2 regions of the Nisaea sediminum genome follow, and region 1 is predicted to be linked to the other one. Evidence: predicted binding sites of a transcription regulator. Region 1 holds the regulator's gene; the other holds the start of a gene.
What was found. Region 1 encodes PhoB, which activates phosphate uptake and scavenging genes when phosphate is short. Its sites were predicted from a motif close to TNTCATAAAACTGTCA; they were not measured.
Positions count from the first base shown of each region.

Region 2: a site for PhoB is predicted at 6,259-6,274, ahead of phnN (phosphonate metabolism protein/1,5-bisphosphokinase (PRPP-forming) PhnN). Genes of this name have one in related genera too.

Region 1 is NZ_JACZCQ010000006.1:595,675-603,872, forward strand. Features, by position in the region: gene pstA (phosphate ABC transporter permease PstA) at 1-554, shown strand, start outside; gene pstB (phosphate ABC transporter ATP-binding protein PstB) at 580-1,371, shown strand; gene phoU (phosphate signaling complex protein PhoU) at 1,401-2,108, shown strand; gene phoB (phosphate regulon transcriptional regulator PhoB) at 2,144-2,842, shown strand; gene IG122_RS14835 (AmpG family muropeptide MFS transporter) at 2,859-4,169, opposite strand; gene IG122_RS14840 (adenosine kinase) at 4,162-5,154, opposite strand; gene IG122_RS14845 (EI24 domain-containing protein) at 5,381-6,046, shown strand; gene IG122_RS14850 (bactofilin family protein) at 6,277-6,717, shown strand; gene IG122_RS14855 (hypothetical protein) at 6,745-7,221, shown strand; gene nth (endonuclease III) at 7,235-7,876, opposite strand; gene IG122_RS14865 (DUF2244 domain-containing protein) at 8,007-8,198, shown strand, end outside.
Region 2 is NZ_JACZCQ010000002.1:220,553-228,750, forward strand. Features, by position in the region: gene phnH (phosphonate C-P lyase system protein PhnH) at 1-205, shown strand, start outside; gene IG122_RS04575 (carbon-phosphorus lyase complex subunit PhnI) at 210-1,328, shown strand; gene IG122_RS04580 (alpha-D-ribose 1-methylphosphonate 5-phosphate C-P-lyase PhnJ) at 1,338-2,285, shown strand; gene phnK (phosphonate C-P lyase system protein PhnK) at 2,282-3,070, shown strand; gene phnL (phosphonate C-P lyase system protein PhnL) at 3,075-3,785, shown strand; gene IG122_RS04595 (alpha-D-ribose 1-methylphosphonate 5-triphosphate diphosphatase) at 3,782-4,939, shown strand; gene IG122_RS04600 (LbetaH domain-containing protein) at 4,968-5,582, shown strand; gene phnN (phosphonate metabolism protein/1,5-bisphosphokinase (PRPP-forming) PhnN) at 5,619-6,170, opposite strand; gene IG122_RS04610 (MBL fold metallo-hydrolase) at 6,380-7,408, shown strand; gene IG122_RS04615 (5-oxoprolinase subunit C family protein) at 7,405-8,198, opposite strand, start outside.

The sequences.
Region 1 (8,198 bases):
CCGACCTGATCGAGGTGAACATCAACAACCTCGCCGCGGTGCCGTCGATCGTCTTCGGCCTGCTCGGTCTCGCGATGTTCCTGAACTTCTTCGGCTTCCCGCGCTCCGCCCCGCTCGTCGGCGGCATGGTGCTGGCGCTGATGACGCTGCCGACCATCATCATCGCGGCGCGCTCGGCCCTGAAGGCGGTGCCGCCCTCGATCCGCGAGGCCGCGCTCGGCCTTGGCGCCTCCCCGCTGCAGGTGGTCACCCATCATGTGCTGCCGCTGGCGATGCCGGGCATCCTGACTGGAACCATCATCGGCATGGCGCAGGCACTCGGCGAGACCGCGCCGCTGCTGATGATCGGCATGATCGCCTTCATCGTCGACATTCCGGGCGGCTTCGCCGATCCCGCCACCGTGCTTCCGGTGCAGATCTATCTCTGGGCGGACAGTCCCGAACGCGCCTTCGTCGAACGCACTTCGGCCGCCATCATGGTGCTGCTGGCGTTCCTGATTTTCATGAATTTCGTCGCCGTCCTGCTCCGCAGGAAGTTCGAGCGGCGCTGGTAGGTTTCCGATGAGCGAGAAAGCAAAGATGAGCAAGACGAGCGGTTCCTCGGCCTCCACCGCGACGCCGAAGATGAAGGGCGACAAGGTCAAGGTCTTCTACGGCGAAAAGCAGGCGCTGATGGATGTCGATCTTGAGATCAAGCCGAACGAGGTGACGGCACTGATCGGTCCGTCCGGCTGCGGCAAGTCCACCTTCCTGCGCTGCCTCAACCGGATGAACGACGTCATCGACATCTGCCGGGTCGAAGGCAAGATCACCCTCGACGACGAGGACATCTACAGCTCTGACCTCGATCCGGTGCAGCTTCGCGCCCGGGTCGGCATGGTGTTCCAGAAGCCGAACCCGTTCCCGAAATCGATCTATGACAACATCGCCTACGGCCCGCGCATCCACGGCACGGCCGCGAGCAAGGCCGAGATCGACGAGATCGTCGAGACCAGCCTGACCAAGGCCGGCCTCTGGGAGGAGGTGAAGGACCGCCTGCTGGAACCCGGCACCGGTCTCTCCGGCGGACAGCAACAGCGGCTCTGCATCGCCCGCGCGATCGCGGTCAACCCGGAAGTGATCCTGATGGACGAGCCCTGCTCGGCGCTCGATCCGATCGCGACGGCGAAGATCGAGGAGCTGATCGACGAGCTGCGCGAGAACTTCACCATCGTGATCGTCACTCACTCCATGCAGCAGGCCGCCCGCGTCTCCCAGCGCACCGCCTTTTTCCATCTGGGCGAGCTGGTCGAGGTCGGCGATACCGAGCAGATCTTCACCAATCCGACGGATTCCCGCACCCAGGGATACATCACCGGGCGGTTCGGCTGATCCGGGCCATTGAGAGCACACAGATGCCGATGAACGACCACATTGTCCGCTCCTTCGACGAGGATCTCGATACCCTGAAAGCCAAGATCGCCCAGATGGGTGGGTTGGTCGAAGCGCAGTGTGAGTCCGCAGTCCGCGCCGTGCATCGCCGCGATCAGGCGCTGGCGCAGAAGGTGCGCGAAGCGGACGGCCGGATCGACGCGCTCGAGGCCGAGATCGAGGCGATGAGTCTCCGCCTGCTCGCGCTGCGCCAGCCGCTCGGCGGCGATCTTCGAACCGTCGTTGCCAGCCTCAAGATCGTCAGCGACCTGGAACGGATCGGCGACTATGCCGCCAATATCGGCAAGCGGGCGATCGTGCTCAGCGGCCTGCCGGAAATTCCGCCGGCCAACGGCATCGTGCGGATCGGCAGCCTGGTGAAGTCGCTGATCAAGGACGTTCTGGACGCCTATGCCGATGACGATCTCGAGCTCGCCGTCGCCGCCTGGCACCGGGACGAGGACATCGACGAGCTCTATACCAGCCTGTTCCGCGAACTCCTGACCTACATGATGGAGGATCCGCGCAACATCACGGCATCGACTCACCTTCTCTTCATTGCCAAGAACCTGGAGCGGATGGGCGATCACGCGACCAACATCGCCGAGACCGTGCACTTCCAGATCAAGGGAAAGAAAATGGAAGCGGATCGCCCGAAAGGCGAGGACGCCAGCTACGTCGTCGAAATGCCTGAGTAAGCGTTGAAATCGAGAGTAGAAGTCCGATGAATATGATGAGTCAGAAGATCCTGGTGGTGGAGGACGAGGCGCCGATCGTCACCCTCCTGCGCTACAATCTGGAACGGGAAGGCTTCGAGGTCCTGGAGGCCGGTGACGGCGAGGAAGCGATGCTTCTCGCGATGGAAAAGAACCCCGACCTGATCCTGCTCGACTGGATGCTGCCGCTGCTCTCCGGCGTCGAGGTCTGCCGCCGGCTCCGCCGCACGCCCGAGACCAAGGCCATCCCGGTCATCATGCTGACCGCCCGCGGCGACGAGGGGGACCGCATCCGCGGCCTCAATGCCGGTGCCGACGACTACATCACAAAACCGTTCAGCCCGAGCGAGCTGATCGCCCGCATCCGCGCGGTCCTGCGCCGGACGCGCCCCGCAAGCGACGCGGAAACGCTGCAGTTCGAGGATCTGGAAATGGACCTGGCCGCCCACAAGGTGCGCCGGAACGAGCGCGAGATCCATCTCGGCCCGACCGAGTTCCGGCTGCTGCGCTATTTCCTCGAGCATCCGGGGCGGGTGTTCTCCCGCGAGCAGCTGCTCGACCGGGTCTGGGGACCGGATATCTATGTCGAACCGCGCACCGTGGACGTGCATATCCGCCGTCTGCGCAAGGCGATCAACATCGATACCGAATCCGATCTGATCCGCACCGTGCGGTCGGCAGGCTACGCGCTCGACCGACCGAGCGCCGCCGCCTGATCAGTCCGCCGGCTAATCAGTCCAATGCCTGGGCCCCGCCGGTCTTCTCCGGCGGGAACATCCGCATCAGCACCAGAAGCAGGATCAGCCCCGGCACGGCGATCGCCGTCGAGGCGATGAAGAAGCCGATCCAGCCGATATGGTCCGTGACCGCGCCCGCACCGGAGCTCAGCACCGTGCGTCCGAACGCCATGAAGGACGAGAGCAGCGCGTACTGCGTCGCCGTGAAGGCGACATTGGTCAGGCTCGAGAGATAGGCGACGAACGCCGCCGTCCCCATCCCGCCGGTGAAATTCTCCACGCCGATCGTCACGGTCAGCATCCAGACATCGTGCCCGGCCAGCGCCTGGGCGACGAAGATGAGGTTGGACGCCGCTTGCAGCACGCCGGAGACCAGCAGCGCTTTGAGCAGACCGAGGCGCTTCACCAGCGCGCCACCGGCGAACAGCCCGACCAGCAGCGCCACCAATCCGAACAGCTTCGTGACTTCGGCGATCTCGGTCTTGCTGAAGCCGAGATCGATATAGAAAGGGTTCGTGAGTGTCCCGAGAAAGGCGTCCCCGAGCTTGTAGAGCAGGATGAAGGCGAGGATCAGCAGCGCGCCACGCCGGGTCAGAAACTCCGCGAACGGCTCGTAGACGGCGCTCCGCAGCCACTCTGCCGGGGTATTCGCCTTCGGTTCCGGGACACCGGTTTCCGGCTCCGGGCTGGATAGCACGGTGAAAATCCCGACCAGAACCAACCCGGCCATCGCAAGATAGGCGGTGAACCAGCCGGCCTGGTCCGCGACGATCAGCGCGCCCGCTCCGGCGGCGAGCATGCCGACACGGTAGCCGAGCGTATAGGCGGCCGCCCCCGCGCCCTGCTCGTCCTCGCTGAGAGATTCGATTCGATAGGCGTCAACGACGATGTCCTGACTTGCGGCGCAAAAGCTGACGACGACCGCGAAGAGCGCCATCAGCCAGGGTGTTGCCACCGGGTCGGTCGCGCCCATGAGCACAATCGCCGACATCAACAGAAGCTGTGTCGTCAGCAACCAGGCCCGGCGCCGCCCGAGCAACCGGCCAAGCAGCGGGACCGCGAGCCGGTCCATCAGCGGCGCCCAGAGGAATTTCAGCGTGAAGGGCGTCCCGACCAGCGCGAAGACGCCGATGGTCGTCAAATCGACGCCCGACTCCCGCATCCAGGCGCTGAGAGTCGAAAAGGAAAGCAGCAGCGGAAGCCCGCTTGAGAAGCCGAGAAGCAGGACGACCAGGACACGGCGTTTCAGATAAAGCGCCGCCGTCTCGACCGCCCAGTCACGGATGCCGCGCGCGGTCTCAAGCAAGCCGGGCCGCCAGCAGGTCTTTGAGATCCGCTTCGGGCCGCGCGCCGTAATGCGAGATCACTTCGGCGGCGGCGACGCTGCCGGCCCGGCCCCAGTCGGCCGGCGTCATGCCCTGGGTGTAGCCGTAGAGGAAGCCCGACGCATAGAGATCGCCGGCACCTGTAGTGTCGACCACCTTTTCGATCGGCTCCGCATCGATCACATGCACCTCGTCCTTGTGCAGCACGAGCGAACCTTTCGCCCCGCGCGTCACGCCGGCGGACTCGCAGCTCCAGCGCAGCTTCTGCAAAGCGTCGTCGAAATTGTCCGTCTGGTAGAGCGACAGCAGCTCCTGCTCGTTCGCGAACAGAATGTCGATATGATGGTCCACCAGTTCCAGGAAGGCGTCGCGGTGCCGATCGACGCAGAACGGATCGGACAGGGTCAGCGCGACCTTGCCGCCGCTCGCATGGGTCCTTTTCGCCGCCTCAATGAAGGCCTTCTTCGCTTCCGGCGGATCGAACAGATAGCCTTCGAGATAGACCACCTTGCTGGCGGCGATCCGGTCGCCGTCGATATCCTGCGGGCCGAGCTGCACGCAGGCCCCGAGGAAGGTGTTCATGCTGCGCTGGGCGTCCGGTGTCACCATGATGAGGCTGCGCGCCGTCGGCGGGCCGTCGAGCGTCGGCGGCGTGTCGAAGCGGACGCCCATCGCCGTAATGTCATGACGAAATACCTTGCCGAGCGTGTCGTCATGGACCTTGCCGATATAGGCCGCAGCGCCGCCCAGGGCGGCAATCCCGGCAGCGGTGTTTCCCGCCGATCCGCCGGACATTTCGATCCCCGGCCCCATCTTGTCGTAGAGGCTCTCGGCGCGCTCCGCGTCGATCAGGTTCATCGCGCCCTTCTCGATCCCGTTCTCCGAGAGAAAGCTGTCATCGGCTCGGGCGATGACATCTACGATGGCGTTTCCGATGCAGGTAACGTCGATGGTCTTGGCTGACATACGCGGGCGGCTCCCGGAAGCAAGGTGAGGGACTGGATCGCGGAACTGCGGTCCGCCGAATTCGGGCGACAAGGTACTGGAGCGGCGATGGCATTGGAAGACGCTTCGCCCGACAGGCCTTGTACTCGCCGGAGCACTGTGCTCTTAGGGGCACGAAATGCTTGGTCCCGGCTGATGAAGTCCCATCTAATCCGTTGCGGGACGGACCAAAGAGAAGAGAGGATCGATGTTTTCTGCCCTGACGGCCACACTCGGCCAGCTTTCCGATCCGAAACTGCGCAATCCGATCATCCTCAGCGTCATCGGCTCGCTCGCGACCATCCTGTTGCTCGGCGTCGCGGCTTGGTACCTGCTGGACCTCATTGCCTATTTCGGCAGCTGGGTCGACGATCTCCTCGCCTGGGTTGGAAGTCTGGTGGTGATCGTGCTCGGCCTCCTCTTCTTCCCCGGTGCCTCGAACGCAATTTCGAGCCTGTTTCTGGACTCCGTATCGAAGGCCGTCGAAGCCCGGCACTATCCGAATCTCGGCCCCGCACGGCCCCAGCCGATCAGCGAAGCCATTCTCGAAGGCTTGCGCTTCCTCGGGATCACCATCCTCGTGAACCTCGTGCTGCTGCCGTTCTATCTGCTCCCCGGCATCAACCTTGTGCTTTTCTACGGGGCAAACGGCTATCTGCTCGGCCGGGAATTCTTCGAGATGGTGGCCCTGCGCCGCATGGAACCGGCGGAGGCGAAAGCCCTGCGAAAGCAGAAATCAGGGTCGGTTTTCCTCAGCGGCGTGCTGATCGCAGCGATCATGACGATCCCCGTCCTGAACCTCGCCGGCCCGGTCATTGCGACCGCTTTTATGCTGCATCGCTTCGAATACTTGCGGAACGACATGAAGAAATGATAATAAGTCTTTGAGTATTAAGGTCGATGACCGCGAAATCCAATCATCACATATGAGTTGACGATCTGATGTTTCGGCGTAAAAAATCCGGCTCCGGGGCTACCACGGGCAGCGGCGGAGAAATCACTCCCGGCGTGAGTGCACGGGAGCCTCGTGCGGAGGACCGCTTGGAACCGGCGGCGCCGTCCTTCACTGAGGTCAAATCAGACAAGCCGGACGGGGAGTCCAAAATGCAGCCGAGCAAACCTTCCTCATCCGGTTACGTCCCGGAAATCCCGCGGCGGACACTCGATCTTCCGGGCGCACCCAGCCGGCGCGGTACGCCCCCGCGCGGCGGCGAGGCCAAGAAGCTGACGGTCGGACCGGAGATTTCGCTGACCGGCGAGATCACCGCCTGCGACTCTCTCGTCGTCGAAGGCAATGTAGACGCCACGCTGGAAAACAGCCGCCATCTCGAAGTGACGGAGACCGGCCGCTTCAAGGGCAAGGTCATCATCGACGAAGCGGTGATCGGCGGACATTTCGAGGGCACGCTGGTGGTCCGCGATACACTGCGCGTCCGGGGCACCGGTCACGTGAAGGGCACCGTGCGTTTCGGCCGTCTGGAAGTCGAACTCGGCGGCGAGATCGACGGCACCATCACGGTCTACAAGGACGACGCGAGTTCGTGACCTGCCGCCGCGGAGACTGATTTTATCGTGCGTCTAATCCTGAGCGTCCTGATCGCGATCGCATTGCACGCCTGCGGCAGCGAGGTCCAGAAGACCGGCGATGCGGGCCGCGCCGCCGCGGTCAGCGCACCGACCGAAGTCACCAAGGCCGACGAGGTCGCGCCGGTGACCGAACCGGTGCGCCGCGCGGGGACGGAAACGACGGCACAGCTCCCGCCCGGTTTCAGCGCGGCCGAGCGGGACCCGAGCCGGCTGCTCGACCTGCGGCGCCGCGATCTCTCGGCGATCCTCGGCGAACCGGCCTTCGTGCGCCGGGACATGTCCGCGGAGGTCTGGCAATACAGGACCGAGGCCTGCGTCCTCGATCTCTTCCTCTATGAAATCGGCCAGAGCCTCGCGGTCACCTATTACGAATTCCGCTCCCGCCGCGAACAGGAAGTGGCCCGGGACGAGTGTTTCGTCACTCTGCTGCGCCAGGGCATATCGCGCTCCGCGCGGAACTGAACCCCGTTCGCCCTCACGCCGGCTCAACCGTCTTGTCCTTGAAATTGCAGAGATCGCTGACCGGACAGACCGGACAATTCGGCTTGCGCGCCTTGCAGATATAACGGCCGTGCAGGATCAGCCAGTGATGCGCGTGCAGTAGCCATTTTTCCGGGATCCGTTTCTCCAGCGCCGTTTCCACGGCAAGCGGAGTCTTTCCCGTCGCCATGCCGGTCCGGTTGGCGACGCGGAAGAGGTGGGTGTCGACGGCGATGGTCGGCTGACCGAAGGCGATGTTGAGCACCACATTCGCGGTCTTGCGACCGACACCGGGGAGCTTCTCCAGGGTCTCCCGGTCCTCTGGGACCTGGCTGCCATGCTCGCGGATCAGGATTTCCGAGAGCGCAATGACGTTCTTGGCCTTCGAATTGAACAAGCCGATCGTCTTGATGTAGTCGCGGACCGTCTCCAGTCCGAGCGCGACCATCTTCTCCGGCGTGTCGGCAACCTTGAAGAGCGGGCCCGTCGCCTTGTTCACCCCGACATCGGTCGCCTGGGCGGACAGCACAACGGCAACGAGCAGCGTGTAGGGGTTGACGTAGTTCAGTTCGCCCACGGGCTCGGGATCGCGGTCGCTCAGGCGCTGAAAAAAGGCGTCGACCGCCGCGTTCGTCATCCGTTTGGCCATGGGTCCGGTACTCTCCTGCGCGCAAACGCCGCGCCCTGCTTGGCTCTTGTCATTCCGGCGCGGCGGCCACAGGTTAGAGCCTTCGGGAATCGCCATGCAACAGAGCCGGGCGCGAGAAATGGACAAATTCGACGATTCAGCGCCGGCGGGACGGGACGAGCCGGTCTTCGACGCCGTGCTCTATCCGCACAGGAGTCTTTCGCCCAGCGGTTTCCTCATCCTGATGCTCGCGATTGCCGGCTGCAGCACCGCGGTCGGTATTCTGTTCTGGATTGCCGGCGCCTGGCCCGTGGTCGGTTTCCTAGGGCTC
Region 2 (8,198 bases), on a different contig from region 1:
CGGCGGTCCGCTGGTTCTCAGCGGCCCCGGCATCAAGGACACGACGCGTCTCGACCTGCCGGACGTTCCCGCCGGCTTCTGGACCGTGCGCGCCGCGCAGCAGCGCTACTTCCCCCGCGGCATCGATCTGGTCTTCGTCTCGGGCGCCTCGATGGTGGCGATCCCCCGGACGACGACGGTCTCGCTCACGGCAGGAAAGGAATAGCGCTATGTATGTAGCAGTCAAAGGCGGCGACAAGGCGATCGAGAACTCGCTGCGCTACCTCGCCGATATCCGCCGGGGCGACCGCAGGGTTCCGGAACTCTCCATCGCGCAGATCCGCGAACAACTTCCGCTCGCCGTCGACCGGGTGATGACCGAAGGTTCGCTCCACGACCCGGATCTGGCCGCACTCGCGATCAAGCAGGCGAATGGCGACATCCAGGAAGCCGTCTTCCTGCTCCGGGCCTACCGCACCACCCTGCCCCGGTTCGGCGCCTCGCTGCCGATCGATACCGCGAAGATGCAGATCCGCCGGCGGATATCCGCCACCTACAAGGATCTCCCCGGCGGCCAGATCCTCGGCCCGAGCTTCGACTATACGCACCGCTTGCTCGATTTCACGCTGGCGGCGAACGGCGAGACCAGGGAAGCGCCGAAATCGGACGAGCCGGTTCCGGAAGGCATGCCGCGGGTTGCCGACATCCTCGATCATGAGGGCCTGATCGAGCTCGAAATTCCCGACGACGAGGATGGAACGGTGCCGGATCTCACCCGGGAGTCGATGAGCTTCCCGGCCGACCGGGCGACGCGCCTACAGAACCTGGCGCGCGGCGACGAGGGCTTCCTGCTCGCGCTCGGCTATTCGACCCAGCGCGGCTTCGGCAATGCCCACCCCTTTGCCGGTGAGATCCGCATGGGAGAACTGCCCGTGTCTTTCGTGCCAGAGGAACTCGGATTCGAGATCGAGATCGGCGAGATCACCGTCACCGAATGCCAGATGGTCAACCAGTTCAAGGGCTCCTCGAAGGTGCCGCCGCAATTCACCCGCGGCTACGGCCTGACCTTCGGCCATTGCGAGCGCAAGGCGATGTCCATGGCGCTGGTCGACCGGGCGCTTCGGGCGCGGGAGTTCGGAGAGGAGATCGAGGCCCCGGCGCAGGACGAGGAATTCGTCCTCTACCATTCCGACAATGTCGAGGCCTCCGGCTTCGTCCAGCACCTCAAGCTTCCGCACTATGTCGATTTCCAGGGCGAACTCGTGACCGTGCGCGAGCTCCGCGCCGAGATCGAAGCGCGCGAGAAAGAGAACCGAACCGATGACGACGAACTGGCCGCGGCCGAGTAGGACGAGAGCATGAGCACCAATCAAAGCCCCCAGCCCTGGCAGGCCCCGGAACACGACCAACCGGTCGCCCAGGTCGAGGGATACAACTTCGCCTATCTCGACGAGCAGACGAAGAGGATGATCCGCCGCGCGATCCTGAAGGGCGTCGCGATCCCGGGCTACCAGGTCCCCTTCGGCAGCCGGGAAATGCCGCTGCCCTACGGCTGGGGTACCGGAGGGATGCAGGTCACGGCCGCGGTGATCGGCCGCGACGACACGCTGAAAGTGATCGACCAGGGCGCGGACGACACGACGAACGCCGTGAACATCCGCCGCTTCTTCGCCAAGACGGCAGGCGTCGCGACCACCGAGAAGACCGCGGAGGCCACGGTCATCCAGACCCGGCACCGGATACCCGAGAAGCCGCTGACCGAGGAGCAGATCCTCGTCTACCAGGTGCCTATCCCCGAGCCGCTGCGCTGGGTCGAGCCGCGCGAGACCGAGACGCGCAAGATGCATGCGCTCGAGGAATACGGCGTCATGCATGTCAGCCTCTACGAGAGCATCGCGCGCTTCGGCCGCATCACCACCTCCTACAACTACCCGGTCCAGGTGAACGGCCGCTATATCATGGCGCCGAGCCCAATCCCGAAATTCGACAATCCGAAAATGCACCAGATGGCCGCGCTGCAGCTGTTCGGCGCCGGGCGCGAGAAGCGGATCTACGCCGTGCCGCCCTATACCGACGTGAAGAGCCTCGATTTCGAGGACCATCCCTTCACCATCCAGTCCTGGGAAGACACATGCGCGCTCTGCGGCGCCGATGACAGCTATCTCGACGAGGTCATCACCGACGATGCAGGCGGCAAGATGTATGTCTGCTCGGACAGCGACTATTGCGCGGAGCGCCGCGAGGCAGGCCATGTCGGCCACCTGGGCGTTCCGGCAGGCACCGAAACGAAGGGAGATGCCCAATGACGGCACGGCGCGAGGACGGTCCCCTGCTCCAGGTCGAGGGCGTCACCCAGAAATACGGCCAGAATATAGGCTGCCAGGACGTCAGCTTCTCCCTTTATCCGGGCGAGGTGCTGGGCATCGTCGGCGAGTCCGGTTCTGGCAAGTCGACCCTGCTGCGCTGCGCCTCCGGGCTGATGCAGCCGACCGAGGGAATCGTGCGGTTCAACACCCGCGTCGACGGCTTGCAGGACATCTACGCCCTTTCGGAGGCCGAGCGGCGCATGCTGATGCGGACCGACTGGGGGATCATCTACCAGAACGCCCGCGACGGGTTGCGGATGAACGTCTCCGCCGGCGCCAATGTCGGCGAGCGGCTGATGGCGGTCGGCGAACGGCATTACGAGACCATTCGCGAGACCTCTTCGGAATGGCTTGAGAAGGTCGAGATGGATCTCGGCCGCATGGACGATCTGCCGCGCACCTTCTCCGGCGGCATGCAGCAACGCCTGCAGATCGCCCGCAACCTCGTGACCAAGCCGCGCCTCGTCTTCATGGACGAGCCGACCAGCGGGCTCGACGTCTCGGTCCAGGCCCGCCTGCTGGACCTCGTCCGCGGTCTCGTGCGCCAGCTCGGCATCGCCTGCATCATCGTGACCCACGATCTCGGCGTCGTCCGCCTGCTCTCCGACCGGTTGATGGTGATGCGCCGCGGCAAGGTCGTCGAACAGGGCCTGACAGACCAGGTGCTCGACGATCCGCAGCACGCCTATACCCAGCTTCTCGTCTCCTCGATCCTGCCGGTGTGATCCGATGACCGAAAATCCGAACGAAATGATCCGCGTCGAAAGCCTGGTGAAGCGTTTCACCCTGCACAATCAGGGCGGCGTCACGCTGACGGTGCTGGAGAACGTCTCGCTCTCCGTCGAGAAGGGCGAATGCGTGATCCTCGCGGGGCCCTCGGGCGCCGGGAAATCGACGCTGCTGCGCTCTCTCTACGCCAACTACCTGCCGCAGCAGGGCAGCGTCTCGATCCGCCATGACGGAGAGATGGTCGATCTGGTGACCGCCCCGCCGCATGTCGTGCTCGATATCCGCGCGCGCACGCTCGGCTATGTCAGCCAGTTCCTGCGCGTCATCCCCCGGGTCACGACGCTCGATCTCGTGATGGAGCCCCTGCTCTCCCGCGGGATGAACGAGATTGCCGCGCGCGAGAAGGCTGCCACGCTGCTGGCCCGCCTGCGCATTCCGGAGAGCCTCTGGTCCCTGCCACCCGCGACCTTTTCCGGCGGGGAACAGCAGCGGGTGAATATCGCCATGACCATGGTGCAAGATTATCCTGTATTGCTGCTCGACGAGCCGACGGCCTCCCTAGATGCGGAGAACCGTCAGACCGTGGTCGACCTGATCAACGAGGCGCGCGAGGCCGGCTCGGCCATCGTCGGGATCTTCCATGACGAGCAGGTTCGCGAGGCCGTCGGGACCCGCACCTATACCCTTGAAGAAGCGAGGAAAGCAGCGTGAGCAAGACCGAAACGCCGGATGCCGTGCTGACCAACGCGAGGATCATCCTCGCAGATGGAGAACTTCATGGCACCGTGACCGTCCGGGGCGACCGGATCGAGGACGTCTCGGAAGGAACGGTCTCGATGCCGGGCGCGATCGATTACGAGGGAGACTTCCTGATTGCCGGGCTCGTCGAACTGCACACGGACAATCTCGAAAAGCACCTGATCCCGCGCCCCAAGGTGCACTGGCCCGTCGTCTCCGCCCTGATGGCCCACGACGCCCAAGTCGCGGCGGCCGGCATCACCACGGTGCTGGACGCGGTCGCGGTCGGCGGCACGGTGAAGGACGATGCGCGCGACGAGATCCTGACGGAATCCGCGAACTCGATCCACGAGGCGAACGAGAGCGGCATGCTGCGCGCCGACCATTTCCTGCATATGCGCTGCGAGGTCGGCAATCCGCGCGCGGTCGAGCTGTTCGAGCCGTTCAAGGACGACCCGCTGGTACGGCTGGTTTCCCTGATGGACCATACGCCGGGCCAGCGCCAGTTTGTCGATATCGAAAAACTGAAGATCTACTACACCGGCAAGCACGCCATGAGCGACGCCGAGTTCGACGCCATGGTCGAGGACCGCAAGAAGAACCAGGTGCTCTATTGCGACAAGCACCGAAGGATCATCGCCGCCGCCTGCGCCGAACGCGGCATCATCACCGCGAGCCACGACGATGCGACAGCGGAGCATGTTGACGAGGCGCACGAACTCGGCCTCACCATCAGCGAATTCCCGACCTCGCTCGAAGCGGCAATCCATGCCCGCAAGAAGGGCTTGGCCAATATCATGGGCGGACCGAACGTGGTGCGCGGAGGCTCCCATTCCGGAAACGTGTCGGCCGGAGAACTGGCGGAGGCCGGCGTGCTCGACGCGCTTTCCTCCGATTACGTGCCGGCAAGCCTGTTGCACGGCGCCTTCCTGCTGCACGAGTGGCACGGCCTGCCCTTGCCCGAAGCGCTGGCAACGGTCACGCGCAATCCAGCCCGGATGGTCGGGCTCGACGACCGCGGCGAGATCGCACCGGGCAAACGCGCCGATCTGATCCGCGTCCGCCGGGCGAAGGACGGCACGCCGATCATCCGCAAGGTCATGCGCTCCGGCATCCGGGTCGCCTAAATAAGTCTTTCAGAAGCGAGTAAGTGAGATGGGACAGAAGAAGCTCTCCCCGATGCCGAGCGTGCACGAAACCGCAGAGGTGCGGGACTCGGAGCTCGGCTCCTGGACCGAAATTGGCGCCCGCACCTCCTTCATCGAGAGCGAGCTCGGGGATTACTCCTATGTCGTCAATGACAGCGACGTCATCTACACGACAATAGGAAAATTCTGCTCGATCGCCTCGCATACTCGGATCAATCCCGGCAACCATCCGAGCTGGCGCGCCTCGCAGCATCATTTCCTCTACCGCAGCGCCGCCTATGACATGGGGCCGGACGATGTCGCGTTCTTCGACTGGCGACGCCAGCATCATTGCACGATCGGACACGATGTCTGGATCGGTCACGGCGCGACTGTGCTCGCGGGCGTGAATGTCGGCACAGGCGCGGTGATTGCGGCTGGCGCCGTCGTCAGCAAGGACGTTGCCCCCTATACGATCGTCGGCGGCGTCCCGTCGAAGGAGATCAAGCGGCGGGTCGACGAAGCCACCGCCGAAGGCCTCATGGAACTCGCCTGGTGGGATTGGCCGCACGAATTGCTGGCCGAACGCATGGGTGACTTCCGTGCTCTCTCCGCCGCGGAGTTCCTCGCCAAATATCGTTAAAAAACGATTCTTTCGTCGGAATTTACCGACCGCCTCTTATCGCGTGAAAAGCGCCGCAAAAGCCTCGATCGATTCAGCGAGCGGCCGGTCGTTGCGGAATTTCACCACACCGGGGCCTTCGAGCGCGAATGCCTCGGCGCGCTCCAGCCGTTTCTGAATATCTTCCTCGCTCTCCCGCCCGCGATTTCTGAGCCGCGCTTCGAGAATTGTCCGGGGTACCTTGATGTCGATCACACGGACATCGTCATACCGCGCACGCGCCTCCTCGATCACCGAGCGCGAGACATTCACGATGACATGCGCGCCCCGGGCCAGGTCATCCTCCAACGCGACCGGAATGCCATAGAAAAGCCCGTGCGCGCCCCAGCTCAGGGCATAGGCGCCGGCAGACCTCCGCGCCTCGAAATCCTCGACGGAAACCGGGATGTGGTCCTCTCCTCCGGCCTCTGCCGGACGGGTGATCTCTCTTCGCACGAAGACATGGGCCTGGCTATCTATCAGGCGCTCCTTGGCGCCTTCCAGCAGGCTGTCCTTGCCGGCGCCGGACGGGCCGACGACCAGCCAGAGGATTCCGGTCTCGTTCTTCATCGGGATTGCTCACGCGGTAGGATACACCCCTCCTCTAGTAGCCGGTCCAAAGGGCGGAGGCGAGCCCCTGCGGCGGTTTCTTCCGTCTTTTCATCTAGCTGTCACATGTGCCTGCGGACGCATGCTGCGCGCACCCCGACGAATTCGGCGGCGAAATCGTGCGCATTCGGCACTTTCGGATATTTCAGACCCAAACTAATCTCCGGACCATGACAGAAGCACTCGATTATGTGATGGGCGACCGCCGCCCCGAAGACGGCAAGCTCCTCCAGGTGGCGCCGGGCATCCACTGGCTGCGGCTGCCACTGCCCTTTTCGCTCGACCATGTGAATCTCTACCTGCTGGAAGACGATGCTGGGTGGGTCATTGTCGATTGCGGCCTGAACTCCGAGAACTGCCGGACCGCCTGGACACGGATCCTCGAGGACGTGATCGGCAACGACCCGGTGCAGGCCATCGTCGGCACCCATTTTCATCCCGACCATGTCGGCCTCGCGGGCTGGCTCCAGGACCGGACCGGCGCCCCGCTCTGGATGAGCCGGACGGAATGGCTCAACGCAAGGGCCTATTACCTCGATACCTCGGATGATTTCGTCGACCAGATGGTCGGTTTCTATGGCCGGCTCGGCCTCGGCGAGGCCAGCGGCGAGATGCGGAAAATCGGCAATGAGTACCGCAAGCTCGTTTCCCCCATCCCGCCCTCGTTCAACCGGATCGGCCCGGACACATTGCTGAAAATCGGTGGACGGGTCTGGAAGCCTTATTTCGGCGCCGGCCACTCGCCGGACCATGTCTGCCTCTATTCCCAGACGGACAACATCATGCTCGGCGGCGATCTCCTGCTGCCCCGGATCACGCCGATCATCGCCGTCTGGTGGACCGAACCGGATGCGAACCCGCTGCAGGACTTCCTGAATTTCCTTGCCCGCATGGAAGGCAGCGCTGACGAGATGCTGGTCCTGCCCGGCCATGACGGCCCTTACCGGGGCATCAATTTCCGGATCGGCGCCCTGAGAAGCCATCACGATCAGCGGCTGGAAGAAGCCGCGGCCGCCTGCGCCCGCCCCGGCTCGGCGGCGGAGATCATGCGCGCGCTCTTCACCCGCGAACTGGATCTGCACCAGACCCGCTTCGCCATCGGCGAGACCCTGGCACATCTCCATCTGCTGATGCAGGACGGCGAGGTCCGGCGGGAGCTCGGCGACGACGGGACCTATCGTTTCGAACGCGCCGCCTAGAGCGCGTCGCTGTCCTGGACGACGCCGCTGATCAGGTTTTCGCGATAGAGTGCGGCCTCGTCGAGCCAGGCCGCCGCCGGCGTCAGTGACGCGAGCAGTTTCTGGATCGCCTTCTCCTGCTCACGCCGCGCGCCCTCCGCGCCTTCCACATCGATTTCCCTGAAAGAGAGCCTGTCGCCCGGCTTCATCCGTCCGAGACGCGGAATGTCAGCGGAAATCACCGTGCCGATCTTCGGATAACCGCCGGTCGTCTGATGGTCGGCAAGCAGGATGATCGGCATGCCGTTGCCCGGCACCTGGACCGCCCCCGTCACGATCCCGTCTGAGGTGATGTTGTAGCCGCGCGCATGCTCCAGCGCCGGACCTTCCAGCCGCATCCCCATCCGGTCGGCCTCGCGGCTTATTTTATATTCCGTCTCGAAAAACGCCGCCGTGCTCGCCTCGCTGAAATAGTCCCGCTGCGGGCCGAGGACGACGCGGACCGGACCGGTCTCCTCGAGATAGGCCGGGCGCTCCAGCCGGAGTTCGCCACGCTCCTCGGCCTCCGAGAGCCGGAGCGGCAGCTCGTCCCCATCCTTCAGCGCCCGGCCATGAAAACCGCCGATACGCGAGCGCCCGTAGGTCGAAAGACTGTCGAACACGGCGGGCAGGTCAAACCCGCCCTCAACGCAAAGATAGGCGACGCCGCTGTCGGAAACCGGCGCGACCGAGAGACGCTGTCCGCGACGGAGCGTGACGCTCTGATAGGATGGAAGCGTCACCCGTTCGCTGGCTTCGACGATGAGTTCGG